4 regions of the Paenibacillus sp. J31R109 genome follow, and region 4 is predicted to be linked to each of the others. Evidence: riboswitches for the same ligand, from Rfam matches in the RefSeq annotation. Region 4 holds a riboswitch; each other region holds the start of a gene.
What was found. Region 4 has a riboswitch for cyclic di-AMP ahead of AC58QT_RS32140 (resuscitation-promoting factor). Riboswitches for the same ligand answer to the same signal wherever they lie in the genome.

Region 1 (7,643 bases), on a different contig from region 4:
AGATGGGCGCGGAACATTTCCATGCTGTCTGGATGCTCTTTCTCAGGCACCCACGTCGAGGAATCCCAAATCTTTGACAGCTTGAGGGCACGGCTGCAATGAATGAAGCATTCTTGCACTTCAACGCCGACAGCGGCGATGGGGGACTTCCCGTTTAACTGCATCGTTGACAATAGCTCCTCATCTTTCGTCAGCCAAGCGCGGCCATTGACGCGAAGCACCACGTCCACGCCAGGAATGATGAATAAGAGACCCACTTGCGGGTTGGTTAACATATTTTGCATCGAGTCCAGTCGACGGTTTCCCAGTCTTTCTGGATAGATAAGGCGATGTTCATCTAGAACGCGTACAAAGCCTGCGCTATCACCGCGAGGTGATACATCGCACAGTCCATTCGCATGCGAAGTAGATAAGTAGAATAAGGGTGACTTGGCGATGAACGCTCTAGCATGCGCGTCGACTTGGTTGATCACTTTCTTTTGGACTGCTGGATGCGCCTCTCCGATAGCTGCGCGAATCTCATCAATGGATTGAATGATGCCGGGGAACGGTGGGGGTGTAAGATCTTTTATGCTGTCCATGTATTCTTATCCTTCCTGGAGGCCGAAGGCCTTTATGTATTCATTGTAGTATACGCAGATCTTCTCGCTCAAATGAATGAAGCCCTACAAACTGCTCTTACGAGCAAAGCTTGCAGGGCTTCATTCTGTGCCGAGAATATTACTTGGATTCAGCAGTTAGTTGATTGTAGATATCATCCCATAGAACTCGTCTGGCTGATACATACCGCTTCGCATAATAGGATTCGCTCAACTTATTCTTCACAACACCTTGATTTGTAGCGGAGTGAACGAATTCACCATCTCCAAGGTACATGCCTACATGAGATATGCCGCTGCCATCCGTGTTGAAAAATACAAGATCGCCCTTACGAAGATCCTTTTTGTCAACCCAGTAGCCTTCGCTGTTTTGTGATTTGGAGCTGTGTGGAAGGTCGATGCCGAAACCATTGAACAAGTAGGATGTGAAACCAGAGCAATCAAACCCTTTGGTTGTCGTTCCTGCCCATTTGTAGGGAGTTCCTACGAGATCTTCGACTGCGTTGTCCATAGAGGATGACGCGAAAACGCTTCCTACGCTTACGCTCAAAAACAAAACAAGGCTAAAAACAAGACCAACAACTTTCTTCAACTGCTTGTCTCCTTCCGGTGCCTACGAGGTTAGCTGGAGGGTTCGGTTGAAGGTTCCCTATGATCCCTGTCTTGCAAGATCAATTCACCCGGAGTGGTTCCCCCGTTTCCCCATAAACTGAGGAATTCGGCATGAAATATTTGGTTTTTTGATGCTAGTCCTTTTTATTCGTCATAAAGTTTGAATTTCCTCTTTTATGGTTACATAATAGGCAAAAAAATAAGCGGAATTGTTCGAGGAATAGACAAAAAAAAGCCCCCTTCTCAAAGAGAGGGGGGAATATTTGCCTATTGGCTGTTTCTTTGAATATTAATTGGATATTTTGGCAGAAAGCAGTTGATATTGAGAAGAAATCCCCCAAATCTGGATGAAAATGTGGAATAGGGGATATAGCTGATAAATGACTAGTGCTAGCAGTCCAGCCCATATGTAGGTAGCTGTGACAGTTACCCCTGCTAAAAGTCCTGTTATTACTAACAGAATAATGGCCAGTCCGACAATCGGCAGTGAATGTCGAAAAAAGGAGATGACTGTAGATAGGATGCCTAGATTAGCCGCGATGGCGAATTGCACATACATAAAGAGAAGCTGCAAGACAAATCCGTAGACAAAGAGACAGAGTATCCAAGGCAGAAGTTTGATGATTACTTGCTCATAGGATCCGCTATGCGCGAGAATATATGAGGCTTTCGGTAGCAGCCAGATGAGTGGAAACAGGGTAAGTGCAATCCGGACGAGATACACGAGCAGAAACGGTAACATAAGTTTTTTCATCCCGCGAAAGAACCGATAGCCTGCATTCTGATGAGGGTGCGTAAGTGAGTAGTATACACCGCCATTTAGGAGTGGCGTCATCAGCATGCGAGCACACAAGAGGACAGCTAGCCACCATAAATAGGAATAGCTAAGATCGGTTTTTATTAACTGAAACTGGCCTTCAGCTAGGAAGATTTGCAATGCCTGTTTTGGCTGCTCGGCGCCAGGGAAACGATGCATGAGGGGGACTAGTATGCCCTGAACGAGTTTATACAGGAGAATACCCCAGCCCATCTGATATAGGAACAAAATGATTGTGGCAAATGGCTGTGCCATAGTTGCCCTGAAACCTGATTTGATATAGGTGGCCAACGAGGTCCCTCCTTAACGTTTTCTTTAGAAAACTAGCATCATAAGCATACCCTCAGCGTTTGTCATGAGACGTAAGCTAAGTCCTTACCAGGCGACCGAGCCGAAGACGGCTTGAAGGAACTGAATAATGCCGAGATTCCATCGAATTTGCCACTTTGTATCTAATTGGGTTTGGTAAAAGTTATTGATATGCTTATTTTCAAGAATAAGTGTGTATTTCGGATCAATACGCACCCAGTCGACAGGAGAGGCATGTGTTAATTTGAACTCAATACTGCCTTCTTTGCCATCCCATGTTTTATCTAATGTTGTCCCATCTGCGAAGTGGAACTGGATGGGTACTTCCGGTGAATTGCCGCCAAGTTTAACGATGCGGACTGTGCTTTCGTAAGTCTCGGCACCTTTATCGCCCTGAGGCCGGACGTGAACACTCTCGACAGAATAGTCCATCATCATCTCACCATAGACATACTGATTGAAGAAATCGTCCCACTTTGTTTTGCTGACATCCTCCACCACTTGCTGGAAGTCCTTCGTAGAAGGGTGCTTGAACTGCCACCGCGCGAAATAGGTTTGCATGATACGGTCCATCATTTTGGTGCCGACCTGTTGCTCAATCGCTTTCAGTACTAGCTTGCCACGCGTGTACACATTTTCAGCATACTGGTCATGGCCTTTGTAAGCCCATGCTTCCTTCTGCAACCCATTAGGAGAGGTTATATAGCTGGATTCGACAGGTAGATTAGGCACCTCGCCATACTCGGCTTCCATGACTTTATCCTCTGCATAAGAGGTAAAGCCTTCATCCAGCCAGGCTTCTTCGAATTCGTTGCTGGCGACGAGACCGTAGAAAAATTGGTGGCCGATTTCATGCACGACGACACGTTCTAGTTCTAAGTCGGGATCCTTGTCACTAGCGCCCCAAGCCGTAACTAAAGTCGGGTATTCCATACCGCCCGCGCCATTTCCACCTGGAGGCGGTACTACAATAGAAAGGGTAGAGTAAGGGTACGTTCCGTACCACTGACTATAACGGGAGAGAGCTTTTTTGGCCGCATACATGTAACGATCCTTTAAATCTTGATGATTGGGATCGAGATACAGTTTAATTTTGACACCAGGAACTTGTGGAGCAGAGAATGATTGTTCGGCATAGACGAAATGAGGCGAAGCCGACCAAGCGAAGTCATGGACATCCTCGGCGTAGAATTGATAGGTTTTCGTTCCTTTTTCCGTCACAGCGGGCTTCACAGGATGCCCAGTAGCAGCCACAATATAATTGGCGGGTACTTGGATTTTCACATCATACATACCAAAATCCGCATAGAACTCGGAATTGCCATGATATTGATGGAGATTCCAGCCAGCCTCAGTACGGCCTCTGGTACCCTTGCGTTCATAGGCGGCAACCTTCGGAAACCATTGACCAGCCATAACAAAGTCATCAACGTAGCCCATTCTGGCAAAGGCTGCAGGTAACTTAACGAGGAATTCGGTTTTCACGGTGACTGTTTCGCCAGGTCCTACTGGTTTAGATAATGGGATTTTGAGCAGCGTATGGTCGTCCTTATTGCCGTCATCCGGCTGTACAAAAGCCATCCGCTTAGTAAGATCATCACCCGTATCCGATTTCACGGAGAGCAGTTCCATACTTCCGCCACTATCTGCCTTCGCTTCATCGTCCCGCAGCTTCCCGCCGGATTCGCGCATGAATGTCGTTTTTTTCGATGCGAAAGCATTCGGATAAAGGTGGAAATACAATTCTTGTACAGGCACATTGCCTGGATTTTCCCACGTGAGCGTTTGTTGTCCTTGGAGCTGCCTCGTTTCTGGTGTGTACGCAACGTTCATGTGATATTCAGCAATACGATAACTAAGTGGTGTTGAGGTTTCTAACGGTTTGCCATTATCTGCAGGCTGCATGTCCGGTGTCTTCGCAATAGGTACCTCTTTAGAGACGACAGGAACAGTCCCTCTTGATGTGGAGGGGAGCAAGGTGTTCGTTATTAACACTGCGCCGGCAGCAAGGAGCATGACAGCAAACCACTGTACCTTGCGACTATTGAATAGAGCATTCATATCCATGAGATTCACCCCGCCTAAACAAGCATCTACAGCATGTATATGTAGACAACCTAGGGAATATTTCTGCGAGGTGAAAGAAATGTTAGAAAGGGCCATGTCATACTCCGCCCCTTGTTCTAAGAGATGACTTTCGCTACAATGAAAGCAAGTCGTTATTTTAACTTTATGTAGAGTGGAAGGTGCCCTTATGGAAGCGGATAAGAAGAAGCTGGCCTTAAATATAGTAAGTTCAAAAGTGAATCACAAAGGCTTCGGTGCAGGAGCCATTGATCTAAGCAACGTCTCCGGTATCATTATTGATGGGGACGAGGCTTATCTGGATGAAGGAACCCTGCATGCCAAGAGTAAGATTGAGAAAGGGATTAAATTCTCCACGAACAAAGAGGATGTTCCGAATGGCCGTAAAGCGTGGATCGTGTGGGTAGCAGTTGATCGCACAGAAGAAGGTGCCTACTACGCGGGAATGTCTGCTTGCGAGATGTTAATCGATACGGAAGCTCGCCGCGGATGGAAGATTCTTGCGGAGCACGTGAACAAAATGGATGGCGCTATGAAACGCAAATTTATCCTAGAAGGATTGTCTGACAACGAGCGCGCAGCGCTTCGCAATAGACTAATTGAGCATAACGAAGACTGGTGGAACCGCTCAGATCAGAGCCTCAAGGACGCGCTCTCCTAAGCTTTCTATAGCCAATCTGGAGAATATGAACATTATGTGTCATCCATTGTTACACAATGTCGAAGCGGGTATACTAGACCCTAGTGTATGTTACCCTCATATACTAGGACAGCAAAAAGGCAGGACTAAGACGCGCTTAGTACTGCCTTTTTGTGTTTTTATTTAGGTGTAAATTAATCATTCCACCAACGTTTGAGATCGTTCCACCAAGAGCCGTTAGCGCCTTTGGAACCATCTTTTTGACCACCCGCCGCATCTGGCTTTGCAGGCTTGCCTGTACAATAAGTCGTAGGCTCCGTACCAGCGAGGAAAGCTTCCACCTTGGCGTTCGGGCAGTCTTCATTGGACAATTTGCCGCTCACAGGATCAATGTAAACCGTCGATACACCCTCAGGAATGGGGAACAGCTTCGGCGGAATAGCATCCAAGGTCTGTTCGGTAAAATCCGCAAAGATCGGCGAGGCGAGGTGTGATTCCACGGTTGAAATATCTCGGCTCTTATCATAGCCCACCCATACCGCAGTAGACAGCTCGGGCGTGAAGCCGACGAGCCAAGCATCCGTATCGGTCGTGCCCGTTTTGCCTGCAATCGGCCGTTTGATTGTACTAGCAACACGATTGCCCGTACCGCCCTCTTCGAACACACTCTCCATTAAGTTGGTCATCACATACGCAACAGCAGGGGGAATGACTTGCTCCTCCGCAGGTGTCGCTTCATACAAGATACGCCCGTTCGCATCCTCAATACGTAGAATAGCCGTAGGTTCATGGTGTAAACCTTGATTTGCAATGGAAGAAAAGGCAGACGCCATTTCCAATGGACTCACGGGGAAGGAACCAAGCGCAAGGGAAGGCAGCGGCTTCATTGGCGAAGCAATGCCTAGTTTGCGTGCGAAGTCGATAACTTTCTGCGGCCCTACCTGGAGAATCGTGTGCACAGCATAGATGTTGTCCGATTTTGAAATCGCCTGACGCATATCGATATTCCCATTGGTATACTGGTCATTAAAGTTTCGTGGCGTGTATTGCTGTCTCCCTTCATCATAGGTAAACACCGTCGGTTCACTTTTGACCATGGAGACGGGTGTAAAGCCATTCATAAGGGCAACCATATAGACAAAAGGTTTAAAAGATGATCCCGGCTGTCGCGTGTTCGATAACGCACGGTTGAATTGATTCTCGGTATAGTCGCGTCCGCCGACCATAGCTTTGATCTCGCCTGTCCGTGGGTCAACCGCGACTAGAGCCGCTTGAAGATCGGGTTTGCCATCGAGCTGCTTCGTTATGACATTCTCAGCAATTTGCTGGGCATTCTTATCCAGTGTGGTATAGATACGGATGCCGCCCTCATCGAATTGTTCTTCCGTAATGCCAAGCTTCTCCGTCGCGAGGTTGCGTACATAATCCCTAAAATAGGGCGCTGCAGAAGGCTTCTTTTTGGTAAGTGGTTGAATCGTCAGCTTCTCTTTGGCTGCGGCGTCAGCTGCGCTTTGCGTAATGAAGCCGCTGTTTACCATCGTCTGGAGGACGATCTTTTGCCGGTCCATGGCATTTTGCAGATCATAGTAAGGGGAATAGTAGCGAGGTCCTTTCGGGACCCCAGCAATCATCGCGCTTTCAGCTAAAGTTAGCTCACTGGCATGCTTGCCGAAGAATAGCTCAGAGGCAGTCTCAATTCCATACGTGGAGTGCCCGTAATAGATTTGATTCAAATAGTCAGCCAGAATATCGTCTTTGCTCAGTTGCATTTCCATTTGAACGGCATAGACCGTTTCTTTGATTTTACGCGTCCACGTACGATCGTGCGTTAAGTATAAATTCCGAGCTAACTGTTGAGTGATTGTGCCAGCACCTTGCACCTTGGCCATGGCTTGGACATTCACAATGGCTGCGCGTGCTACCGCTTTGACGTCGACACCAAAATGCTTGTAGAATTGTTGATCCTCCACAGCAAGCGTGGCATGTATTAAGTAAGGCGAGATCTCATTTAAGGAAACGACCTGCCGATTTTGGCCAGAATAAAAGGTGTCAATGACTTCGCCATGGACATCATACATTTGGGAGGTTTGCATCGTTTTGGTGACAGGCAATGTTTGAGAGCGCAAATATACTAGGAAAACGGCCGCCCCAATGAGTAACAGCAGGCTGCAGGTGAAAAAGAAGGAGAATGTCTTCTTGATTCGCCGCATCCACCGCATAGAAGCAGGAATATCATCTTTTTGTCTAGCGGGTTGTGTTTCGGATGGTTGTTGGCGAGGTTTCTCATTCTCTGACATAGGCTATGCCTCCTTTCTCTGTGCCCAAAGGCGCTACTATCCAGTATGGAAAAGCATGGCAGTCCGTATTCAACGAATTGTAAATATTTTTTGTTTAATGGGCAAAAAGGGAAGGAAATTATTGCATTTTGGGGGTAATGAACTATAATACAATTTGTGCATGTCAAAGGACTGGAAATTAACGTCCGAAATCGTATGAGTTTTTGGGCTGGTGGAACACTGTTAGAGATGACGAATATCAGGAATTATTCATCCAAATATAGAAACGAAAGAAGGGTTATTCA
Region 2 (7,643 bases), on a different contig from region 4:
AGCTGAACAACTTGCTGATTTGGCAAAATCCAAACCCGAATTACAATATGCGATTATGCAAAATCGTCGCTATCTGAAGGATATCCGAGCGCTGCGTGGACTCATCGCACAAGATGTTATAGGTCATGTGAACTTCGTTACCGCAGACTTTTTTATCGGTGCTCACTTCGGAGGTTTTCGAGATGCAATGAGCAGCCCACTCATTCTAGATATGGCTATACATACGTTCGACCAAGCTCGTTTTATCATCCAAGCAAATCCCGTATCAGTATACTGCCATGAGTTTAATCCCAAGGGCTCTTGGTATGAAGGAAATGCTGCCGCCGCTTGTATATTTGAATTCGATAATGGCGCGGTCTTCACTTACAACGGTTCTTGGTGCTCTGAAGGAGCTCCTACCTCATGGGAAGCTGCTTGGCGTATCGCAGGCAATAAGGGAACAGCCATTTGGAACCAAGCAGCGCCTTATGCCGAAATTGTTGCACCAGGCCAAGATAATAAATTTATCTACGACTATCAACGGGTTGAGGCGCCTTATGTTTGGACGGGGCGTGAAGGTCACACAGGCTGCCTGGATGACATGTTTCAAGCTATTCTAGAAGGACGGCAGGCTGAAACCGCCTATTCGGATAATATTTTTAGCACGAAAATGGTATTTGGTGCAATCGAGAGTGCGAAGACAGGGCGAAAGGTGACTCTCTAGGGTTTCTTATATCTCCCATAGCCTCGGTGTGATTTGTACATACACCGAGGCTATACGATTCTCCACTTCCCGCAATCTAACTGGATTTTCTCCATCTATTTGAAGCGGAATCCTCCAATTCGAAAGGTTAACTGTATTTCAAATCCCACAAACACATCGTCAAATTGCTCTTGCGTTGAAAGTACTAGCTAATCGCCCTGTCAAATCCTCTGTGTAAAGCGGTTTGCTGAAGAAATACCCTTGCATTTCATTGCATCCTCTGTTTTTAAGAAACTCGAATTGTTCCTCTGTCTCCACACCTTCAGCAATGACTTCTAAGTTTAAACTTTGAGCCATGGCAATGATAGAAGCTGCGATCGCAGACTCTCCTTGCGCTGATGTAATATCATTGACAAACGATCGGTCAATTTTCAAGCGATCGATGGGAAAATTCCGGAGGTAGCTTAGTGAAGAATAACCTGTACCAAAATCATCAATGGACACTTGGATGCCAAGCCTCTTCAATTCTTCCAGTGTTCCGATCACTTGCTCAGCATTTTGCATAGCAACACTCTCTGTGATTTCAAGCTCTAAATAGGCAGGATGTAGTCCCGTTTCCTTCAAGATATCAGCAACAAGCTGGACAATGTTCGATTGTTTAAATTGATAAGCGGACAAATTGACCGCTACCCGCATAGGAGGATATCCAGCGTCTTGCCATACTTTATTTTGTAGACATGCTGTTCGTAGGACCCATTCTCCAAGAGGGATAATAATACCCGTTTCCTCTGCGAGCGGAATGAATTCAGCCGGTGATATCAGTCCCCTTTTGGGATGCTTCCACCTAACAAGGGCTTCCACACCTGTTACTTGCCCCGTCTCGAACTGAAGCTGAGGCTGATACATCAAGAGTAACTCATTGCGTTCCGATGCTTTACGTAGTTCTTGCTCCATCATAAGCCGTTCCGATGATTGGATACTCATGATGGGTGTAAAGAATTCATATTGATTACGATGGCTTTCCTTCGCTCTATACATGGCCGCATCGGCATTCATCATAAGCGTTTGAGCATCCTGTCCATCGTTTGGGAAAAGACTAATGCCTATACTCGTAGTTACCGAACACTCATGACCTTCAATGCAAATAGGACGGTTAATAACTTCAATAATTCGTTTTACAATATGAAGGATAAAGCTCTCCTGTTTGAGAACTGGCAATAAGATCGTAAACTCATCCCCACCCATACGAGCTATCGTCCCCTGCTGACCCAAACAGGTTAGAAGGCGTTGAGCAATCGTCTGCAACAGCATGTCACCAAAGGCATGCCCCAAGGAGTCATTGATATATTTAAACCGATTCAGATCCAGAAACAAAACCGCTAGTTGATGTCCCCCCCGTTCTGCTTGCTCCAACCCTTTATTTAGATGATCTTTGAACAATCGACGGTTCGGGAGATCTGTCAGCGCATCATGATAGGCCATATGATTAATTGTTTCCTCCGCTTGTTTATGCTCCGTAATATCTTTACCGATCGCAAAAACACCGACCACCTTGCTGTCGACGATGATAGGCACAAACCGAATTTGCAAATCAACCCGAAATCCACGTTTGTGTGTGATCGAAGCCTCAAAGGAGGAGGACTTTCCATTTTTCGCACGTATAAATGACTTCAAGTAATTAGAATTAGGAGCAGCTCTCAATAGATGGGTACCTGTCGTGCCCACGATTTGATTAGCTGAATAACCAGTAATTTGCTCTGTTGCTGGGTTTATCGCTGTAACATGCCCTTCCAATTCAAATGAACAAACTAAATCGGGATTATGATCTACTAACGATTTATAACGAAATCGGCTCTCCTCCAGCATTCTCTCCGAATCTTTGCGAACGGTAATGTCTCGAATGATACCTCGGAAACCAACTGGATCTCCCCCATCCCCTTCCTGTATAAGCATGATAGAACCCTCCACGCGCTTGCGTGTGCCATCGGCTCGAATAACCTCCCACTCCACACAATTGACAGCTATACCCGAATGGGCTGCCCATTGATACGTTTGTTTTAGATTTTTCGCATCATCTGCCCCCATAAAATCAGCAATTTGACATCTTTTCAACTCATTTTTATCTTTTTTACCGAGAAGCTCTACCAGAGACTGATTACCAAAAGTAAAATTTCCGATCATATCTATTTCATAATAGCCGTCCTGCATGCTCTCTAAGGTTGAGCGAATCTTCTCTTCCTCTCGCAACAACTGCGATGCCTCCATCTGATTCACTTTCACCATATCTCGCTGAATCATGTGATACAGCAAGCATGCCGTCGCTATCATTAACGTACTGACGAATAGATAGGGAACACCTAGCTTGAAAGCTAATTGCAGCATACAAGCGAGTAGCATATACATGGAAACAATACGAAATGAAATTTTTCTTCCTTCTGCTTTTTTTCTAATGTCTAGCAGCTTATCCATACTTATGTACCCCTGTTCTATAGATGTTCAGCAAGCATATGCAGGAAATAATCAATGAGCTTAATCCCAATGAAGGGAAAAATAATACCACCTAACCCGAATACCGTTAAATTCCGGCTTAACAATTGGTTTGCACTCATCGGCTTGTAAGTAACCCCTTTTAATGCGACAGGAATTAACAGAGGGATGATAACCGCGTTAAATATCAAGGCTGAAAGCACGGCAGATGTTGGAGAATGCAAATTCATAATATTAAATACCTGCAGCTCCGGCAGATTGCTCGCAAACATGGCAGGTATAATGGCAAAGTATTTAGAAAAATCATTGGCAATGCTAAATGTGGTCACGGCACCGCGTGTAATAAGTAGCTGCTTGCCTATGGAAATCACATCTAGAATTTTCGTGGGATCCGAATCGTAATCAACCATATTGGCTGCCTCTTTAGCGACTAGTGTTCCGCTGCTCATGGCAATGCCTACGTCCGCCTGAGCTAGAGCAGGAGCATCGTTGACCCCATCCCCCGTCATCGCGACGAGCTTTCCTTCGCTTTGCTCTGCACGAACAATCCGCAATTTATCCTCCGGTTTACTCTCAGCATAATAAGCATCAACGCCAACTTCATTCGCAATCGTCGCGGCAGTTAGCGGGTTATCCCCTGTACACATGATGGTTCTAATCCCCATTTGATGCAGCGATTCCATTCGTTCCCGAATGCCAGGTTTAATCGTATCCTTCAAGTAAATAAGCCCAAGAATATGATTATCCTTGCTCACAGCTAGAGGCGTCCCGCCTTCTCTGGCAATAAAATCGCTTTGCTCCTTTATCTCCTCAGGGATAAATCCACCCCTTACTGTGATATAACTGCAGATGGCACTAACTGCCCCTTTTCGGAAAAAGCAGCCATTCAGGTTTAACCCGCTCATTCGCTCTTCTGCTGTAAAAGCAATGACTTCGCCCTTATAAGCTCTGAGCTTACTTGTCATGTGATGTTGCTTAGCGAGCTCCACGATGGACCGTCCTTCCTGGGTGTCATCAAACAACGAAGTAAGAACCGCAGCTTCCATGAGCTCCTCGGAGGATACACCTGCTGCGGGATAGAATGCTGCTGCCATTCGGTTACCGAAGGTGATCGTACCTGTTTTATCTAGAATAACAGTATGAATATCACCAGCTGCCTCAACAGCCTTCCCTGATTTCGCCAAAATGTTAATCCGCGTGACACGGTCAATCCCTGAAATGCCTATGGCGGATAGAAGTCCCCCAATGGTCGTAGGAATCAAGCACACGAGTAGTACAATTAACGTTGACACTTCCAATTGTACGCCGACAAATTTGGCTAATGGATACAACGTTACGACGACAATTAAGAAGATGAGAGTTAGTACCGTAAGTAGGGTCGTCAGTGCGATTTCATTCGGTGATTTCTGCCGTCTCGCTCCTTCCACCATTTGAACCATCCGATCCAAAAAGGAATGCCCGGGGTCAACGGTAATTTCCACCTGAATCCAATCGCTGGTCACGAGGGTACCACCAATTACTGAATTCTTATCACTGTTCGCTTCTTTAATAACGAAAGCCGATTCACCATTAACGGAAGATTCATCAATGGCTGCAATGCCTTCCACAATCATGCCATCACCCGGAATCAAATCACCCATTTCAACCAATACACGGTCACCTTTGCGTAATTCGTTTCCGGCAACGACCTTTATGCTGCCATCTTTCGATAGCAGCTTGGCCTTTAATTCCTTTCTGGTTTTAATTAAGCTGTCCGCGTGTGCCTTCCCTCTTCCTTCAGCCAACGCTTCAGCCAAATTCGCAAATAAAATCGTAATTAATAAAATAATAAATACAGTGAGGTTATATCTGATCTGTGTCTCGGTATGAAAATAATGCGGAAACAGCAGCAATAAACCAATAACAAAAGTGGCCGTTTCCAACACGAAAAGCACGGGATTTCTGATCATTAATCTTGGATTTAATTTCAGTACACTATCATATATGGCTCTAATGACCACTTTTGAATGAAAAGATTGCTGCCATCTTTGATTCATGAAAACCACCCTAGAAAGAGATATACGCCCCAGAATGCTCAAATAAATAATTGCGATCACTTAGAAAACTCAAATCTTCTTTCTGATATGCGCGAGATGCATGTTCAAGCTTTTTGGACAGATCACTTAGTGCTGATTTGATTAAATGTGTGCGTACTTCTCCCCATGCCTCTTGTCTCTGATGAGCGTACTGTATGCCATCTGTCAGGTTCAGTCCTTTGAGTTTCTGAAAAACAGTTGCCCATTGTACAAAATCTCCCTTTAGATTGCCACATGGAATTACGAATTGCCCTAAACCGCATGTTCCAAGATTCGTTGAAATCGTCAGTAAACCGCAATGACAGTCATCACCATGTTCGGGCTGCAGCTTATCGGATAATTCACAATCGAATTGAAAACATTCAATACGGGTAATTCTACATGCTTGCGTACATTCATCGGATTCTCTTACTAGAGTCAGGGGTTCGGGATACATAATAGATTCACTCTCCTCAAATTGTGAACAACAAAAAGAAGCCAAAGAGCAGAGAAACTCTACTCTCGGGCTTCAAAGTCGCATAAGCGCGCTAAGGAAGACTCGAAAAGAAGGTAGTTCTCTCCCAATTCGCTTACGAGGTTAGCTGTCGGATTCGGGCTTGGAAGTGCCCTACTTTGGCAAGCTATGCCTGCTTTAGATTCACCCCGAGAAACCGATTCTATCTCCGATCGGCTTCGGTTGGTTCCCCCGTTTTCCTTGCGGAAACTCAGCGTTTTGCTTCACATCTGTTGTTGTTGAATCGAATGTTACGCCGATTGCTCATAAATGTAAAATGCGTTGGAGACACTTATTTCGCAATCTGTGGCATTCAGCGCTTATGAAAGCGCGTCCAATTAGAAATCATTTGCATTATCGATAGAAATGCTTCGGTTTTCTTTCGTTTTTGCCTACTTTCACAATAATTAGGCTAGTGGCAAACCGACTTTGATAAAGTCGCCAGGTTTGTTTTTATTCAATTTTTATACGTTTGCTAGCCATTCTTTACCCCATTTTTACCCGGTTCAACGTTACAATTATGACATATTCGCTTACAACCGACTTTGAGATTAAGTCAAAAGGAGAAATGTCATGACTTCCTCCCCCCATTATTATTTAGGGATAGCCCCTCATTTGTTAAATCCAATTGATTTGCATTACGAATGGTTTGGTGTCTTATGGCTTGAAGAAGAAAATCATTTTCCCATTATTGTTGGTTACTGGTTTTCTAAAGAAAGGTCCGAAATTACACAAGATGCCACCCTGTCAGGATTCTCAACATGGACCGAAATATCCGATCATCAACTGATTATGAGAATGTACCAATCTATTAGAAACAAGCAGAAAAAACAAGATTGGGAGCATCGCACTCGCTTATCCCTTCGCACTATTTTCAATTCACCTTGGAATGAGGTTTCTCCAGGGTTATATATCATTAAATCCCGTGACACCTACCCCCTTCATGTTTCAGCCATTCTGAAGAAGAAATTCTTTGTTTGGTTAGAACATGCAGCCGTTTGTGAAACCAAGGAAGAGCTTCAAGTGTTTATGCAGCGCGTGCGTGAAGAGCATCAGATGGAAATCTCAATGAAAAACACAAAGCCGAAGTTCCTCTAAGGGAGGAATTTCGGCTTTGTGTTCTATTTCTTTAAGTGATATGGCACCATAGTTAAACAAGATATCGTTCCGCAGGTACCAGAACGCCACCCCGTTCATGATCAATACCTTGATAACTAGTTGGCAAATTCGGATCTCCACCCACGTATTCGGGAAACTTCGGATAAGGGAAAACAGGTCTCTGAAAGCTGATCCCATTCGGAGCAAAACTATCCTTGAACGCCGTTGCGATTAATTTCTCTGGTGCGTTTCCATGTTCCACCCAAGCAACGAGTGCGTTTAACATATCATGTTCGCTATCTAGCTGATCACTTTGGGCACCGCCAAGACCAATATCGTTCAACCCCGGACCGCCTCCACAGTGTCCCATTCCCGGGACAAGAAAAAACCGAAAAAAATCTTGCGTTTGAGCTAATCCACCCTGAGCTTCCATAACCCGTTCGTAATAGTGAAGCGCATCTTGATACGGAACAAGTGGGTCTGACAACCCTGTGTACATCACTATTTTCCCGCCTAGTGCTTTCATCGCACTTAAATCAGGATTATTTGCATTTAGAAGCGGAGCCAATCTTTCATTTAATACATCCAAGTCGTGGTCAAAATCAAATGTCCTATAATCAAATTCTGCACCGAACACCCAACGAAACATATAAAGCAGCGATGAGGGCAAGCGCTCGGGATCTTGTTGAAGATCTAGCCCCCCTGAGCAATTCTCGCTCCCATAGGGAAATGGCGTATAGATCTGTTCTCCGGTTCGCGGATTAGTTGGACCCGCATAGATCTTCTTCAGTGCCAACACTTGGGCATT
Region 3 (7,643 bases), on a different contig from region 4:
GCGCATACGTAAAATGGCTGCAAATGGACAAGCAGTGGTTGTCCTCGTGATCTTGTTAGGTTTGCTGTATCCGGCACCTGCCGCCCACGCTTCTTGGTTAGATCGGATCAAAGATATATATCAATTACCAAGCAATGTAGAGCAGATTCAGAAGGATTACGACGCTACGAAGCAGCAATTAGAAGAACAGAAGGACAAGCTATCGGAGGCTGTCAGGCAGTCTCAAGAAATTGAACAACGACTTTTGAGCCAGAATGAGGCGCTTAAGAAGGATAACGAGCAATTGCAGGATCGCTTGAAGGCTATGGAACAAGTTGCTTTAGACAAAGATAAGCGTAATCGTAAAATTACCTACATGATCATTACGGCAGCGGCATTAGTAGTAGGATATTTCTTGCTTGGACGTGTGTTTCGTTTCTTCGTATGGCAGAGAAGGAAGCGTGGGATGCGTTAGCAGGAGCGGCAAGGGGGTTGTATGATTTGGAGATTATCTATGAAAATGCAAGCTCACAAGCCAGGATGGCTACGCTGCAGCTTCTTAAGGGAGAGGCCGTGCATGTTCTGCACCCGAACCAAATTGTTGCCTTTCAGGGGAGGCCAGAGCAGCGTGAGGATGCACTGATGAAGCTTCCCAGCATGTATAGGAAGAAGCGGTTGATCCAATCACGCATACTCGGTCCTGGGCGTGTGCTCATGGGCTTGCCAGAAGCGTATAGTTTGGCTGTCGTCCCTTTGGAAGCAGAAGACGATCTATTGTTTGAATTTCGTCATGTGCTGTTCTATACGGAAGGTGTGACGTTTACAACGCATTTACAGAGTATGAAGAACACGTTGATCACGCAAGATTTAGTTAAAATGCAGTTTCACGGCCCTGGTAATCTAGGTTTGCTAACAGCTGGCCCTATCCATCACATGGCCCTAGATCCTGTGGAGCCCTTGTATGTTGATGTCCATTGCCTTGTTGCCTACCCGCGGCAGGCTAAGCTGCGCCTCTGTGTATACGGCAACACGCTGGCGAGCCAACATATGAATTATCACTGGGAGATAACGGGGCAGGGTCACGTACTCATGCAGCCTTGTAAGCCTGATCCCAAATTAGATGAGCATATGAAATCGGATAGTTTGCTGCGTCGCATAGCACGGGAAGTACTGCCCTTTGGCGGCGTTTTCATAAAATAATAAAAAAAATTGAAAAATAGTTGCATTTGTTTTGAATACCTGATATATTATTCCTTGTCGCCTCAGAGAAACACTTGTTGAGCGAAAGAGAAATAATACCGTGCGGAAGTGGCTCAGCGGTAGAGCATCGCCTTGCCAAGGCGAGGGTCGCGGGTTCGATCCCCGTCTTCCGCTCCAATATTTTGCGCCCTTAGCTCAGCTGGATAGAGTATTTGACTACGAATCAAAAGGTCGGGAGTTCGAATCTCTCAGGGCGCGCCATTTATACTTTATTCACACTTCGGGACGTAGCTCAGCTTGGTAGAGCACCTGCTTTGGGAGCAGGGGGTCGCATGTTCAAATCGTGTCGTCCCGACCACTTCGTTATTTTTAATATGCGGGCGTAGTTTAATGGTAGAACTTCAGCCTTCCAAGCTGATCGCGCGGGTTCGATTCCCGCCGCCCGCTTACGAGCAAGAGAAAAGGCCACCTTCGGGTGGTCCTTTTTTGTTTATATTTGGGTTCGCAGGAGTTCACATAGTAGCGAAGGATGAACTAATCATCAAATTTCCGATAGTCATACTCGTATATCTAGGTTAAAATGGGAAAAACATGCAAAGGGGACTTACCGAAATGAACGCAATTGAAAATCGTATTCAAGGGCTACATAATTATCATTCGGAGTTAACAGCGCCCACTGATCTGGCTGCATTCTGGGAGCGCGCTTACGCGGAAGCTACAGAAGGAGCATCGTATACAAGAGAGTCGGTGCCATCAAATTTTGTACAAGCAGAAGTGAATAAGATCGTTTTGAGGGGTGCTGCGGAAACACCGATTCATGCTTGGTTGTTACTGCCTGCAGAGTACAAGTCTAAGAAGGTGCCTTGTATTGTTACATTCCCGGGCTATACAGGTTCCAAGGGAAGACCAGAGGATCATGCAGCTTGGCTGCTTATGGGGTATGCGGTACTTGCGGTTGATGTACGCGGGCAAGGCGGCGAGAGTGGTAACCTGCTGCCGCAGGAGACCGGCATGACGAAGGGATGGATTACACAGGGGATTCTCGATGCGGAGACGAGCTATTATCGAGCGGTTGCGATCGATTCCATGCGTGCTGTGCAATGTGCGTTAGAGCAGCCAGAGATCGACAGTGAGCGAGTATTCGTAAACGGTGGAAGCCAAGGCGGAGGGATTGCCTTACTCGTTACTGCACTTGAGAAGCGCATTCGGGCAACCATTGCCCATGTACCGAATCATTGTCACATGGATCTAGGCTTGTTGAATTCGGTTAGTTCACTCAGCGAAGCGGCTGATCTAGTTACCCGGTTCCCAGAATATCTGCCTAAAGTACTGAAAACGATTTCTTATTTCGATATCATGAACCTAGGCGATCGTATTGGGCAGCCTGTTCACATTTCCGTAGGATTGAAGGATACGTGTTGCTTACCAGAAGCGATATTCGCTGCCTATAACCGAATTGAATCCCCAAACAAATCGATTAAAGTGTATCCCTTCATGGGGCATGCGACACCTCCTGGTTCCCATGCAGCGGCACATACCTTTTTCTCAAAATGGTAAGGACTAAAACAAGTGTCGAGTAAAGATGACGATCCCCCTACCTTATTGGAAAGTAAGAAGCTGCACAGTTGGATAACCTATAGCTAACTTGAAGGGAGGTGGGGACGGATGGTCAATGAGGAGTCGTTTGAAGAGATATTTGAGCTGATGAAAGTCGCTTTTCCAGAAACGGAAATAAGAACGTATGAGGGTCAGCGGGCGCTTTTACCTCATCCTAGTTACAGGATCGATGCAGAGAGAGATGACCAGGGGCAATTGCTCGGTTTTTTGGCTAGTTGGAACTTTAGCACGTTTCGATTTGTAGAACATATTGCTGTCAATGTTGCCATAAGAGGTGGCGGGATTGGCAAGCGAATGCTGATGAAGTACATGAGCAGTGCAAGCACGCCTATGGTACTTGAAGTCGAGCCTCCAACTACCATAGATGCGACGCGGAGAATTGAATTCTATAAGCGCTGTGGTTTTCAATTGAACCGATTTCCCTATGCACAGCCTCCACTGCGAGAAGGACAAGCGATGCTTCCTCTCCATATCATGAGTTATCCGAATCCTTTGACTGAAAGTGAGTTTAATCCCATTAAGGAAGTCCTGTTTACAGAGGTATACAGGCAGCCAGTGGGCTTGGTCTGAGGTCATTTTGCAGACAGTTACTCTGAAAAGAGTAGCTGTTTTTTTGCGATTTTCACCCGAAAAGGAAATAATTACCGCCGTGTAAAAGTTGTCAAGCCAAAACGAACTGTGCTAGTCTAACATAGACAAAAAATGCCGAATCTCGGAGCATCGAAAGCTCCGGTACGGGGGACTTCTTTATTTGGGGTGAATGAATGCTCAGTTAGTCTAGTTTTAGGCTAATGGGGCTTACTAGGGAAAACCTCTTCCCGAACCCGTCAACTAACCTCGGAGGCTTCAAGGAGGCACAACGTTTTGAAACTTTTTACCAAAAGCTTTATTTGTTCATGCGCTATTGTAGGCGCAGCCATTTCGCTATTCGCCGCGCCATCCGCGCATGCGGCAACGGACTCTTCTTCGGTGAAGGTTCAAGTCAACGATGACTTGGTGCAGTTCCCAGAGGTACAGCCTTTTATTGATAAGGCCGGTACACTCCAAGTGCCACTTCGCGTGTTGTCGGAGAAGTTAGGTTATCAAGTGGGTTGGGCGAAGCAAGGCGATGAAGTTGTCGTCACACTCATGAACAAAGAGCAATCCATTCAACTTACTACTGACGAAGAGAAAGCGATCGTGAACAGTAAGTTAGTTGAACTAGAGAGCAGTCCTACCTTGCTTGAGGGAAGTACCTATGTTCCGCTACGTTTCATCACAGAGACGTTTGGCTCTGAGATTGCGTGGAATGATGCGAATAAAATCGCTATCGTCGAACAAGACGGTAAAACTCATAAGCCAGCATGGATTGCACCCCCACCCGCAGCCCTAGCAGCTCCAGTGGCCAAGGTCGTTCAGTCATCCGTTTCAGCTCAAATTATACAAGCTGCAACGACTTTTAAGGGGACGCCTTATCGATGGGGAGGAACGACACCCAAGGGCTTCGATTGCTCAGGATTCGTTCGTTATGTATACGAGGCCAAAGGCATTGAGCTGCCACGCACCTCCGTGCAAATGTACGATCAAGCAGGGACAAGAGTGACGGATTTGAAAGCGGGAGACCTTGTTTTCTTTGCTTCAGGTATCGTCAATCATGTGGGCATTTACATCGGAAATAATCAATTCATTTCCTCAACAACGTCCGTTGGTGTGACGGTTGATAGTCTCGCTAGCTCCTATTGGGGCTCAAGATATGTAGGTGCAAAGCGCGTACTATAAGACAGTTACTCAATATGGTATATGCAGGGTGAATAAGAGCGTATGTTCGCTGTGTCTTTCGCAAATGAAAGCATAGCGGCGGATGCTCTTTTTTTTGCGCGAAAATCTGCGATTTTTATCGAAATTTTGAGGATTATAGCCTATAATGAGAAAATGGTTGGAAGAAAGTAGGTGACGCGTACGACATGCAAGTTAGTGTCTGGAAAAGCTGGTTTCATAAAATTAAAATGTCGGGTCGAACAGATCGCATGTACAACGTGGAAACAGGTCCTGCCATTCCGGAAGACATTCGGGTCGTGATTAAGCAATTTTTTCATACGTATAACCATTTCAAAGGGGCAAGGCAATTCCAAACGGATACTTTTATTAAAGAAGTATTCTATGCAACGAAACAAGATCCGAAGGATCACCGCTCGATAGATGAGATGGAGAATTATATCCAGAGCAAGAACGTCAACCGTTTACGACTGAAATCGTATGTGATTGATGAATATCTGCGAATTGGTGAAAAGGTATGTATGATTGGTGTGACGCGGGAATTTAGCAATGCGCATCGAAATCGTGTCCTTTATTTTATCGTACAGGAAGAAGGCGCTTGGCGGTTTCATCATATCGTGAGATCACATCATGGGAAAATTATCGAGAAGTTTCAGGTGAAAGAACAGGTTGGATTTGTAGTTGGGGATGATAAGGTAGCGTTGCTCTTTCTGACACATGCAGATTCAGCGGATGCTTCCACGTTTATGTTGGGGGATTATGTACATACGGAAGGCTATTTGGAAGTGGAACAAGAGGTAAGCGGTCAGCTCTATTATCGGATTGTTCGGATGAATCGCGTACATTAAGAAGGTATAAGTCAGGATACAAGCGGCATGAATAGGCTTTGCTCTGTCGAGTAACGCTTATTTGGTGTGCGTGCAGATGGCGATAGGTAAGTGGACAGGGCGTATCTCCTTATGAAACAATAGAACTAACATTTTATCAGGATAAAATAAAGTGCAACATGTTTGGAAGGGAGGCAAAGATGGAGAAAGAACCGTTGGAGCTGCAAGCGCAGTTTTGGAAAAAGGTTAATGGTGAACAGTTAGGGCAGCTGTTGCAACAGATCGCATTGAACACAGAGTTGAAGCCAAGTGAGTTGGCTTTTGTGTGTATCGGGACCGATCGTTCAACTGGGGATTCACTAGGTCCACTCGTTGGCAGCAAGCTTGAAGAGCTAGGCTATCCGCATGTTATTGGTACGTTAGCGGCACCGTGTGATGCCAGTAACTTGGCAATTCGCTTGCAGGAAGTTCCACCGAATGTCGTGGTGATTGCGATAGATGCTTGTTTGGGACAAAAATTAAGTGTAGGTTTATACCAGTTATCGAACCAGCCGTTGGCACCCGGGAAATCAGTCGGTAAAGTGCTGCCGCCTATTGGTGATTATACGATTGCGGCGATCGTCAATGTTGATGGACCAAGACAGTACAATGTGCTGCAAACGACTTCGTTATATCATGTATTGCGAATGGCAGATGAAGTTGTTCGTGCAATCACCTATGCAATTCCTTTGTAGCTGAGGGGCAGCAAAGAGGAGAAAGATCGGAGTGATATGTGAGTGATAGGACCAGGAGGGCCAGGGGGAATGGGGCGGCTGTCCGACCGGAATCGTCCCAAGGCCAAGTTGAAGGATGTATCGATACGAAGGATTTTGTTATTGTTCAAAAGCTATTGGGGACAAATCATGGTGATTATTGGTTTGGCGCTGCTTGCGGCAGTGATTGGGCTTATTCCACCACTCGTTATGAAAGAAATTATTGATACGGCAATCCCGCAGGGGCGTGTAAAGCTGCTGTCCGTTATGGCGCTGCTGATGATTCTGCTGCCCGTGCTTAGCGGTGTGCTCGGTGTTTGGCAAAACCATCTCAATACCAAAGTAACCCAAGGGGTTATTCGGGATTTAGGACAGTCCTTGTTTGTTAATTTGCAGCGGCAGTCGATGGCGTTCTTCACAGACGCGCGCTCAGGCGAAATTGTGCAGCGGATCACTGGCGATGTGCAATCGGTACAGAGTGTGGTGACATCGATTGTGGTCTCCTCCATCACGCAGATTGTTATCGTATTCACGACGATAGGCATTTTGTTTGCGCTAGATTGGAAACTTGCGATCATCTCGGTGCTCATTCTTCCGCTTTTTGTGCTGCCTGTAAAAAAGGTCTCCCAGGTAAGGAAGGTCTTGCGGCTCGAAACACAAAAAGTGCGTTCGGAAATCACCTCGCAGCTGAATGAAAATTTCGGCATTTCGGGTGCGTTGTTGACCCGGATTTTTGGCAGAGAGAAACAGCAAGAGCAAGAATTCACGAAGATGAATCAAAAGGTAATGGATCTCGAGCTGCGCCTCAATTTAGTCGGCCGTTGGTTCGGAATGGCTACGAATACGCTTGGGCCGTTAGGCACGGCCATCATCTATATCTATGGCGGCTACTCCGTTATCAACGGGGATATGACCTTAGGATCGATCGTCGCGTTTACGGCGTATTTGGGAAGATTGTATATGCCTGTAGGTACGCTGCTGAATCTGCAAGTTGAAGTCGCTACTGCGCTGGGGGTCTTCCAGCGGATCTTTGAGTATCAGGACATGGTGCCTGATGTCATGGATGCCGAGGGAGCACGTCAGTTAGGGCCTGTGGCAGGGCGTGTGAGTTATAAGCAGGTGTCTTTTGCTTATAAGTCGGGGGAACCGCGTGGTAAGGGAAGTGTGGGGGAGCTAGAAGTAGGGAAGCGTAGGAAGCCGGCTGAAGTTGGCGAGCAGGGTAGAGCGGAAGAATTCGCAGTCGGGCTCAGCGAGAAAGTGGAGGAGAGAAGAGCAGAGCAGAAGGGAAGATTGGAAGAGCGAAGTGCAGAGATGAGAGGAAGGGCCGTGGAGCTGGGCGGAGTTGGCGAGAGAGGGAAGTCGGTGCAGTATGCACTGCGCGACGTCACCTTTGAGGCGCAGCCTGGTGAGATGGTCGCGCTCGTGGGACCAAGCGGCGCTGGGAAGTCGACGCTGATCGGAATGATCGCGCGGCTGTACGACCCGACAGCCGGCGTTGTCGAGGTCGACGGCG
Region 4 (7,643 bases):
ATCACTATGAGGATTGGCCGAAGGAAGAGCGTTTGCTCTGTCTATGCGCAGCATTATTGCATGATTTGGGCCATGGACCGTTTTCTCACTCTATCGAGAAGGCTTTTGGTACAAGACATGAGGACTGGTCCTGCCGCATTGTGCTAGGAGATACCGAAGTGAATGAAGTGTTGAGTCGTGTCTCACCTGATTTTCCGAAAAAGGTGGCAGGGGTCATTTGTAAATCCTATAGCGAAGAAATTGTGGTGAGCTTGGTATCCAGCCAACTGGATGCGGACCGTATGGATTATTTGTTGCGTGATGCTTACTTTACAGGAGTAAATTATGGTACGTTCGATTTGGAGCGGATTCTTAGGGTGATTCGGCCGTACAAAGGGCATATTGTGGTCAAAGAAAGCGGTATGCATGCTGTAGAAGATTACCTCATGTCTCGTTATCAGATGTATTGGCAGGTATATTTCCATCCCGTGACCCGAAGTGCAGAAATTTTGTTGCATAAAGTATTTGCGCGTGCTAAGCATTTATATGAAGAAGGCTATACGTTCGGCTTTATGGTTGAACCGATCCTTCATCTCATTCAGAATCGCATTTCCTTAGATGATTATTTGCTGCTCGATGAGTCTGTGATGCAAACGATGCTAACCTTTTGGAGTCAAGAAAAGGATGGTATGCTAGGGGATATGTGCAAGCGTTTCTTAGATCGCAAATTGTACAAGTACAGCACATTTGATGGCGCTCAGGAGCAGCTCATTCAGCGAATGGAAAAAGTAATGCAAGAGGTTGGCTTCGACCCGACTTACTATATGGAAATTGATTTCCCTTCTAATCAATCTTATGACGTGTACAGAGCTGGTGAAAATGATGACAATTTGCCAATCCTTTTATTAGATCATAAGGACAATTTAACGGAGATCACGCAACGCTCGGAGATTGTGAAGTCAATTAGCGGCTTCCAAATGGGTAAGCATCATGTGTACTATCCTGAGGAACTCCTGGAGCGTTTGAATGCGGAAGACTATCCAGATGTATGGGAGATGTTGGGGGAGCAAGATTAAGTGAGGTCAATCAGAGGTTTCAAAATGATAATGGAACACAAAACATATTCAGATACATAAGGGAGAACAGTCATGCTAACGGATTCACACACACATTTAAATGCCGAACAATTTAAAGATGATCAAGAGGAAGTCATTCAGCGGGCGCTAGAAGCAGGCGTGACGAGAATTGTGAATGTCGGCTTCAATCGTGAAACGATTCCTAGCTCCATTGAGTTAGCTGAGAAATACGATTTTATTTATACGACGGTAGGTTGGCATCCCGTTGATGCTATTGATATGATGCCTGGTGATCTAGAATGGATTGAGTCTCTATGTCAGCATGAGAAAGTGGTTGCTATCGGGGAGATCGGTCTGGATTACTACTGGGATAAGTCACCGAAGGATGTTCAGCAGCGGGTATTTCGAGAGCAAATTCGTCTTGCGCGAAAGTTGGGCATGCCGATTGTGATTCATAATCGAGATGCGCATCAGGACATTCTGACGATTCTCAAAGAGGAGAAGGCAGCCGAAGTCGGAGGTATTATGCATTGTTTTTCAGGGAGCTGGGAAACAGCAAAGCAATGTCTGGATATGAATTTCCATATTTCGTTTGGTGGGCCAGTTACGTTCAAAAATGCTGTGCAACCGAAAGAAGTCTTGGCGAAAGTTCCGCTTGATCGTCTACTCATCGAAACGGATGCTCCGTACTTAACGCCCCATCCTTTCCGCGGTAAGCGCAACGAAACAGGTTATGTTCGCTTAGTGGCTGAAACTGCCGCGGAAATTCGAGGGATGTCACTGGAAGAGATCGCTGAGATTACGACGAATAATGCGATACGATTACTCGGCCTCAAGTAAGGCATTTTTCTTGAACTTTCGGCGAAGCACAACGCCAGACGCGAAAGAAATAAGGGCCAGACTTACCAAGGGAACTAGGAGATACAAGATAGGGGTTCCTATCATAAATGGAATCGTCAGGATGACTAGCTGCAGGGTAAGTGTTAACCAGATGATATAAGCAAGGGAGCCAGCTTTAGCTTGTGCTTCCAAAGGGTACATATCGAGCCAGAATGTATATCGATGTGCACGTTCTAATGAAGTAAGCTGAACCATCGAGATGGCCAGCGCAATGAGCAGGATGACACTTCGCGCAGTAGTGGAGTCTGCAACAGCTATAGCTAAGACGCCGATTAGGGTCAGTCGAAGCACAATGGCGAATAACTCAGTGCGAATCAATGTCTTCATATATAAGTAGAGAAACGCCGAATCCTGTCGAAATGAAATCAATCGGGTAAGTCCGCTGATCCATCCTCGGCGGGCTATTCGCGTTGGCAATTGAGGTACATCTACGAACCAGTTGAAGAAGGCGTAGAGTCTAGCTTGTTGCTGCTTCTCTTTGGCAATCAGGTAGTCCCATCCAATCACATATTTGGCTACGTTTCGGAATGCAATCAGCCAAACGAATACAAGAATGATGGCAGCAAGGCTTGCCCATAAACTGCTGTAGTGAAATTGGATTGTAACTAAAGCGATAGTGGCGATCCATCGAAAACAGACAGATATCACCCTTGTTCGTTCAGCAGCAAATCTTCCTTCCTGCCAACTCGCTAATAGGTTCGCTACTTTTAATAGAAGCAACAGAGCTAACATAAGTAAAAATGGCTGTGATTCCGTGCCTAAACAGTGCTTATACAGGGGGCTTAAGGTGACCCAAGCGAGAAATAACCAAATGCCCTGCAACGAAAAGCTATATAGAAAGCTGCTTCGAAAATAGGCACCCATTTCATGTTCGATCCGTAATAGAAACATGCGATCAGCACTGCGAGTCAGCGTTCGGATAGAGCTCGAAGCAATGAGTGGAACGAGCACGAGCAGGACAATCCACAGGTAGGGATAATCTGTCGGAAGACGCTGTAATGTTTTTGCATAATAATAGGAAGAAACGATGACAAGAAACAACAAGAAGCCAATAAAGTTGCTGCGTGCAGCATACTGCCAATACCCCATGGATTCCTTCATATAATGTTGGAAACGCTGCTTCCATAATGCATGTGTGTTAAATGCATGTGTACTATCGGATAAGTGACTCATGCCATGTCTCCTTGAACAAGCTTGTAAAAGATGTCGTCTAATGACGCCTGAGGCAGCTTGGTTTGTTCGCGTAATTCGACTAAATCTCCCTGAGCTACCATACGCCCTTTGTGGAGAATGACATAGCCATCGCAATATTTTTCAATTGTAGACAAAATGTGTGAGGAAATGAGAAAGGATGCACCTTTTTGTTTCATTTTAACCATCAATTCGAGCAAGGAACGAATCGCTAAAGGATCGAGTCCGAGAAACGGCTCATCGATAATATATAAAGAGGGCTCGATCAGGAAGGCATTCATGATCATGACCTTTTGCTTCATCCCTTTGGATAAATGGCTCGCAAAGCTATTCAGTTTGTCTTTCATTTGGAACTGTTCTAACAAGGATTGGGAACGGGTTTCGTAATCCTCCTTGGAAACGCCGTAAGCCATGGCCGTTAATTCAAGGTGTTCGCGTATCGTAAGCTCTTCGTATAGCTCTGGACTTTCAGGTACATACGCATACGTCGCACGGTAAGGTAATGGATCTTCGGCTAACGTTAAACCGTTAATGCGAATGAATCCTTTTTGCGGTTGAAGCAGTCCAAGTATATTTTTGATGGTGGTACTTTTACCTGCACCGTTGAGTCCGATCAATCCCATCATTTCACCTTGACGAATGGAAAAGGTAAGATCATGAAGAACAGGTTTATTGGGTAAATATCCACCGAATAAAGCGTTTACTTGCAAGATGGGCCCCATCTCAATTGCCTCCCTAAATAGCAAATTATTGGTATTTTTTAATCAAATACTTCCAGAATCATTATAAACAAATTTGCATTTTTAGCCTAGTTTTGGTCATTATACTATGAAAAATAGCGTATACGTACGTTATAGTTAGAAAAATGTAGATATAATTGGGTTATATTCGAAAAATAATCAAAATTTAATTGATTTAGCCCTTTTTAACGGGTGTTAATCCCTTTACAGGTTGAGATTAACAGCGTAATATACTTTTCATAATAACTTAATATCCAATTTGCCAAATTTCCATTCGCTGAGTTCCAAATGTGGGAACGGGGGAACCACTGCAAACTTGAATTGCACACCAATGCAGTTTAAGTAAGCAGAGAGTAATAGGGGTGAATCATAGACGTTAAACAAGCAGTTTGCGTCTACGTAGGGCGACTCTCACGTCCGAATCCGTCAGCTAACCTCGTAAGCGTAAGAGAGGTAACGATTGTCGTGCGTGCTATTTGTATTTCACTATGCAAACTAAGCCAGCGAGAAGAGTCCTCTTCTTGCTGGCTTTTTGTCCACATACAGGGTTCTACACAGATCGGAAGACATAAAATAACCCGGAATTCATAGGATGATGAATAGGTAAAAGGGGGGGACGACCAGATTCGGCCTAGGTATATTTTCGGCTGATGATGGCGAGCATGTTAAGTTAAACTAAAAAACCTTAGTCGCGTCAAATTTAATCATGCTGTAACCTGGCGGCGAGGCTTTGAAGGAGGACCGAAGAAGTGGGCAGTATCTCAATTAGCGAGACCCATGTAAAACGATCATCCAGCATGTCCTTCGCATTGCGATGGAAGCATGAAAACTTGCGTTTGATTTTAAGCTTAGCTGTAATCTCAATCGCAATGACTTTCATGTTTTTGGTGTTGTTGTACGGAACGGCTACCAAGAGCGTATCCGTGGTTGTGAATGGACAAGAAACTGTTGTGCACACGAAGCAATGGGTCCTGCAACGCCTACTGGATGAACAAGCCATAACGATTGGTGAACACGATGAAATTTCAGCTGCACTCACGACTAAGCTCAAGGGTGGAGACAAAATTGTTATCGAGCATGCCTCACCAATTCAATTGACTGCTGATGGAAAGACCACCACTGTTTACACAACTGCAAGAACGGTAGAAAGTGCATTGCAACGTTTAAATATTGCACTTGGGGAGACCGATCGTATCACTCCCGAACCGACAGCCGCTCTGACCACAGGCGATGAAATCAAGATCGTCCGTGTGAAAAAAGAGACGGAGGAAGTCTCTGAACCGATCGCATTCGAGACAGAGAAAAAGAATGACGCGTCTTTACTTAAAGGGAAAGAGCAAGTCGTCCAAGAGGGTAAAGAAGGCGTATTGGTCAAGAAGAAAGAAAAGACTTTCGAAGACGGTGTTTTAGTCGCGGAAGCAGTTGTGGGTGAAGAAGTACAAACAGAAAGTGTTAAAAAAGTAGTTTCCGTAGGCACCAAAAACCCTGTGGTTGTTCTCTCTGCCTCTTCACCGAGTGTGGATGAGGTTTCCAAGAACGGTGTGACCTTCGGTTACAAACAAATTCTCAAAAACGTGAAGCTAACAGCTTATTCAGCGGGCGCTGCGTCGACGGGCAAAACCGAAGGCTCCTCGGGCTATGGTAAAACCTACACAGGTACTACCGTGACCGAAGGTCGTACGATTGCGGTCGATCCGAAAGTGATTCCGCTTGGATGGTGGGTATACATCGAAGGAATTGGATTCCGTCGCGCTGAGGATATTGGCAGTGGCGTGAAAGGCCAAATGATCGATGTGTACTATGAAGATCATGGTTATGCTAATAAATTCGGCACGAAGCAAGGGTACACTGTGTATGTGGTTGGCCCTACAAAACCGTCCCAAAACTAACGTGTAAACGGTAGTTTTGACGGGAACACTACTAAATACACGTAGCTTGGCATCTGCCTGCGCGAAAGAAGAGGAGACCCCTCTTCTTTTTCTGCGTACTGGGGAAGGAAATCGGTGATGATAAAAGAAATGATCGTTGTGGAAGGCAAGGACGATACGGCGGCCATCAGGCGCGCTGTGGAGGCGGATACGATTGAAACAGGCGGCTCCGCTATCGGACAAGCCGTTCTCAAGCGAATCGCGCTGGCACAGCAGCGCAGAGGCGTCATTATATTCACGGATCCGGATCACGCCGGTGAGCGGATTCGTAAAATCGTAGCAGCCAAGGTGCCTGGCTGCAAGCATGCTTTCATTACGCAGGAGCAAGCTGCGTATAAAGGCGATATTGGCGTCGAGAATGCGACGCCTGAGACAATCCGCCAGGCGCTCCAGAGCCTGCGGACGGAGTATAACGCTGCCGTCTCGCAGCTGACGATGGAGGATCTGATTGCTGCCGGCCTCATCGTGCATCCCGATGCGGCGGCTCGTCGATTGACTGTAGGCAATGCACTTGGCATTGGCTATTGCAATGGTAAACAATTTTATAAGCGATGCGCGATGTTCCAGATATCGCGAGAGGAATTCGAAGCGGCACTTGAGCATTTGAATTGATTGACGAGAACGAGAACCTATAGATACGAGGTCTATACTATGAATATAAACGGACAAGAGGTTGTTGTAACAGCAGAAGATGTGGCAACACCAAGTAAAACGAAACAAATTATTAAGAAGAATGGACTCGTGCTGAAGAAGAGCTTAGGCCAGAACTTCTTGATTGATCAGAATATATTGAGCAAAATCGTTATGGCCGCTGAGCTCGGCCCTACGAAAGCTGCGCTGGAGATCGGCCCGGGGATTGGCGCACTCACGCAGCAGCTAGCCAAGCTCGCTGGCCGCGTGCTGGCTGTGGAGATCGATCAGCGCCTGCTGCCCATCCTGGACGAAACGCTGGCGCCTTACCCCCATGCCACTGTCGTTCATGGGGATATCTTGAAAACCAACCTGCCGGAGCTGTTCCGGCAGCATTTTGAAGGCGTGGAAGGCGTCAGCGTTGTCGCCAACTTGCCTTACTACATCACGACGCCGATCATCATGAAGCTTCTGGAAGAGAAGCTTCCGCTGGAGAATATCGTCGTGATGATTCAAAAAGAAGTGGCCGACCGCATGGCGGCTCGTCCGGGCACCAAAGATTACGGCAGCCTAAGCATTGCCGTGCAGTTCTACTGCGAGCCGGAGCTCGTCACAATCGTGCCTCGCACCGTCTTCGTGCCGCAGCCGAACGTCGATTCCGCTGTCATCCGCCTGCGTGTGCGTCAAGCGCCGCCGGTCGAAGTGGCGGACGTGGACTTCTTCTTCGCTGTCGTCCAAGCGTCCTTCGTTCAGCGTCGCAAAACGCTTTACAACAACCTCGCGGCGAGGTTCTTTACGAAAGAGAACAAACCGGAGCTGGAAGCGTTGCTGCACAGCATTCAAATTGAGCCTTCGCGCCGCGGCGAAACGCTCAGCATGGAAGAGTTCGCGCGCTTGTCAACGGCGCTTCGCGCGCACGGCTGCAAATAACCCGCACCAAATGCCTAGCCTCGCCATAGGATACCCTTAGGAGGGGATTTGTGCGATGAGGCAAGGAGATTTTGTTACCCGTATTTCCTATGGCGGCGACGTCGTATTTAAAATTGAGCGAATTGAGCATCTCAAGGCCATTCTGCGAGGTGTTGATGTTCGGTTGCTTGCAGATGCGCCGCTCACGGATCTGACAAAAACGAATCCTAAGGAGACCTTAGATCATCCACGGTCAAGCTCGCCTGAGTTTCGTGAGTCGCTGCGTCGAC

Region 1: linked by a shared signal. The riboswitch ahead of AC58QT_RS21515 (C40 family peptidase) and the one ahead of AC58QT_RS32140 (resuscitation-promoting factor) in region 4 are both predicted to bind cyclic di-AMP.
Region 2: linked by a shared signal. The riboswitch ahead of AC58QT_RS10385 (hypothetical protein) and the one ahead of AC58QT_RS32140 (resuscitation-promoting factor) in region 4 are both predicted to bind cyclic di-AMP.
Region 3: linked by a shared signal. The riboswitch ahead of AC58QT_RS28190 (C40 family peptidase) and the one ahead of AC58QT_RS32140 (resuscitation-promoting factor) in region 4 are both predicted to bind cyclic di-AMP.

What each region holds. Positions count from the first base shown of each region.
Region 1 is NZ_JCAUAR010000009.1:20,811-28,453, reverse strand. Features, by position in the region: gene AC58QT_RS21520 (MSMEG_1061 family FMN-dependent PPOX-type flavoprotein) at 1-581, opposite strand, end outside; gene AC58QT_RS21515 (C40 family peptidase) at 721-1,191, opposite strand; cyclic di-AMP (ydaO/yuaA leader) riboswitch at 1,195-1,333, opposite strand; gene AC58QT_RS21510 (hypothetical protein) at 1,501-2,319, opposite strand; gene AC58QT_RS21505 (M1 family metallopeptidase) at 2,404-4,398, opposite strand; gene AC58QT_RS21500 (YwhD family protein) at 4,592-5,083, shown strand; gene AC58QT_RS21495 (transglycosylase domain-containing protein) at 5,257-7,359, opposite strand; gene speE (polyamine aminopropyltransferase) at 7,643-7,643, shown strand, end outside.
Region 2 is NZ_JCAUAR010000003.1:27,819-35,461, forward strand. Features, by position in the region: gene AC58QT_RS10370 (Gfo/Idh/MocA family protein) at 1-703, shown strand, start outside; gene AC58QT_RS10375 (sensor domain-containing protein) at 863-3,151, opposite strand; gene kdpB (potassium-transporting ATPase subunit KdpB) at 3,169-5,205, opposite strand; gene AC58QT_RS10385 (hypothetical protein) at 5,216-5,680, opposite strand; cyclic di-AMP (ydaO/yuaA leader) riboswitch at 5,795-5,964, opposite strand; gene AC58QT_RS10390 (hypothetical protein) at 6,353-6,835, shown strand; gene AC58QT_RS10395 (tannase/feruloyl esterase family alpha/beta hydrolase) at 6,888-7,643, opposite strand, start outside.
Region 3 is NZ_JCAUAR010000016.1:2,686-10,328, forward strand. Features, by position in the region: gene AC58QT_RS28150 (SH3 domain-containing protein) at 1-454, shown strand, start outside; gene AC58QT_RS28155 (AIM24 family protein) at 424-1,179, shown strand; tRNA gene AC58QT_RS28160 (tRNA-Gly) at 1,282-1,356, shown strand; tRNA gene AC58QT_RS28165 (tRNA-Arg) at 1,364-1,440, shown strand; tRNA gene AC58QT_RS28170 (tRNA-Pro) at 1,461-1,537, shown strand; tRNA gene AC58QT_RS28175 (tRNA-Gly) at 1,556-1,626, shown strand; gene AC58QT_RS28180 (acetylxylan esterase) at 1,792-2,736, shown strand; gene AC58QT_RS28185 (GNAT family N-acetyltransferase) at 2,845-3,366, shown strand; cyclic di-AMP (ydaO/yuaA leader) riboswitch at 3,490-3,657, shown strand; gene AC58QT_RS28190 (C40 family peptidase) at 3,661-4,554, shown strand; gene AC58QT_RS28195 (hypothetical protein) at 4,740-5,399, shown strand; gene yyaC (spore protease YyaC) at 5,579-6,112, shown strand; gene AC58QT_RS28205 (ABC transporter ATP-binding protein) at 6,182-7,643, shown strand, end outside.
Region 4 is NZ_JCAUAR010000024.1:9,385-17,027, forward strand. Features, by position in the region: gene AC58QT_RS32120 (HD domain-containing protein) at 1-1,055, shown strand, start outside; gene AC58QT_RS32125 (TatD family hydrolase) at 1,128-1,895, shown strand; gene AC58QT_RS32130 (ABC transporter permease) at 1,878-3,128, opposite strand; gene AC58QT_RS32135 (ABC transporter ATP-binding protein) at 3,125-3,868, opposite strand; cyclic di-AMP (ydaO/yuaA leader) riboswitch at 4,152-4,346, shown strand; gene AC58QT_RS32140 (resuscitation-promoting factor) at 4,636-5,775, shown strand; gene rnmV (ribonuclease M5) at 5,893-6,426, shown strand; gene rsmA (16S rRNA (adenine(1518)-N(6)/adenine(1519)-N(6))-dimethyltransferase RsmA) at 6,466-7,374, shown strand; gene yabG (sporulation peptidase YabG) at 7,430-7,643, shown strand, end outside.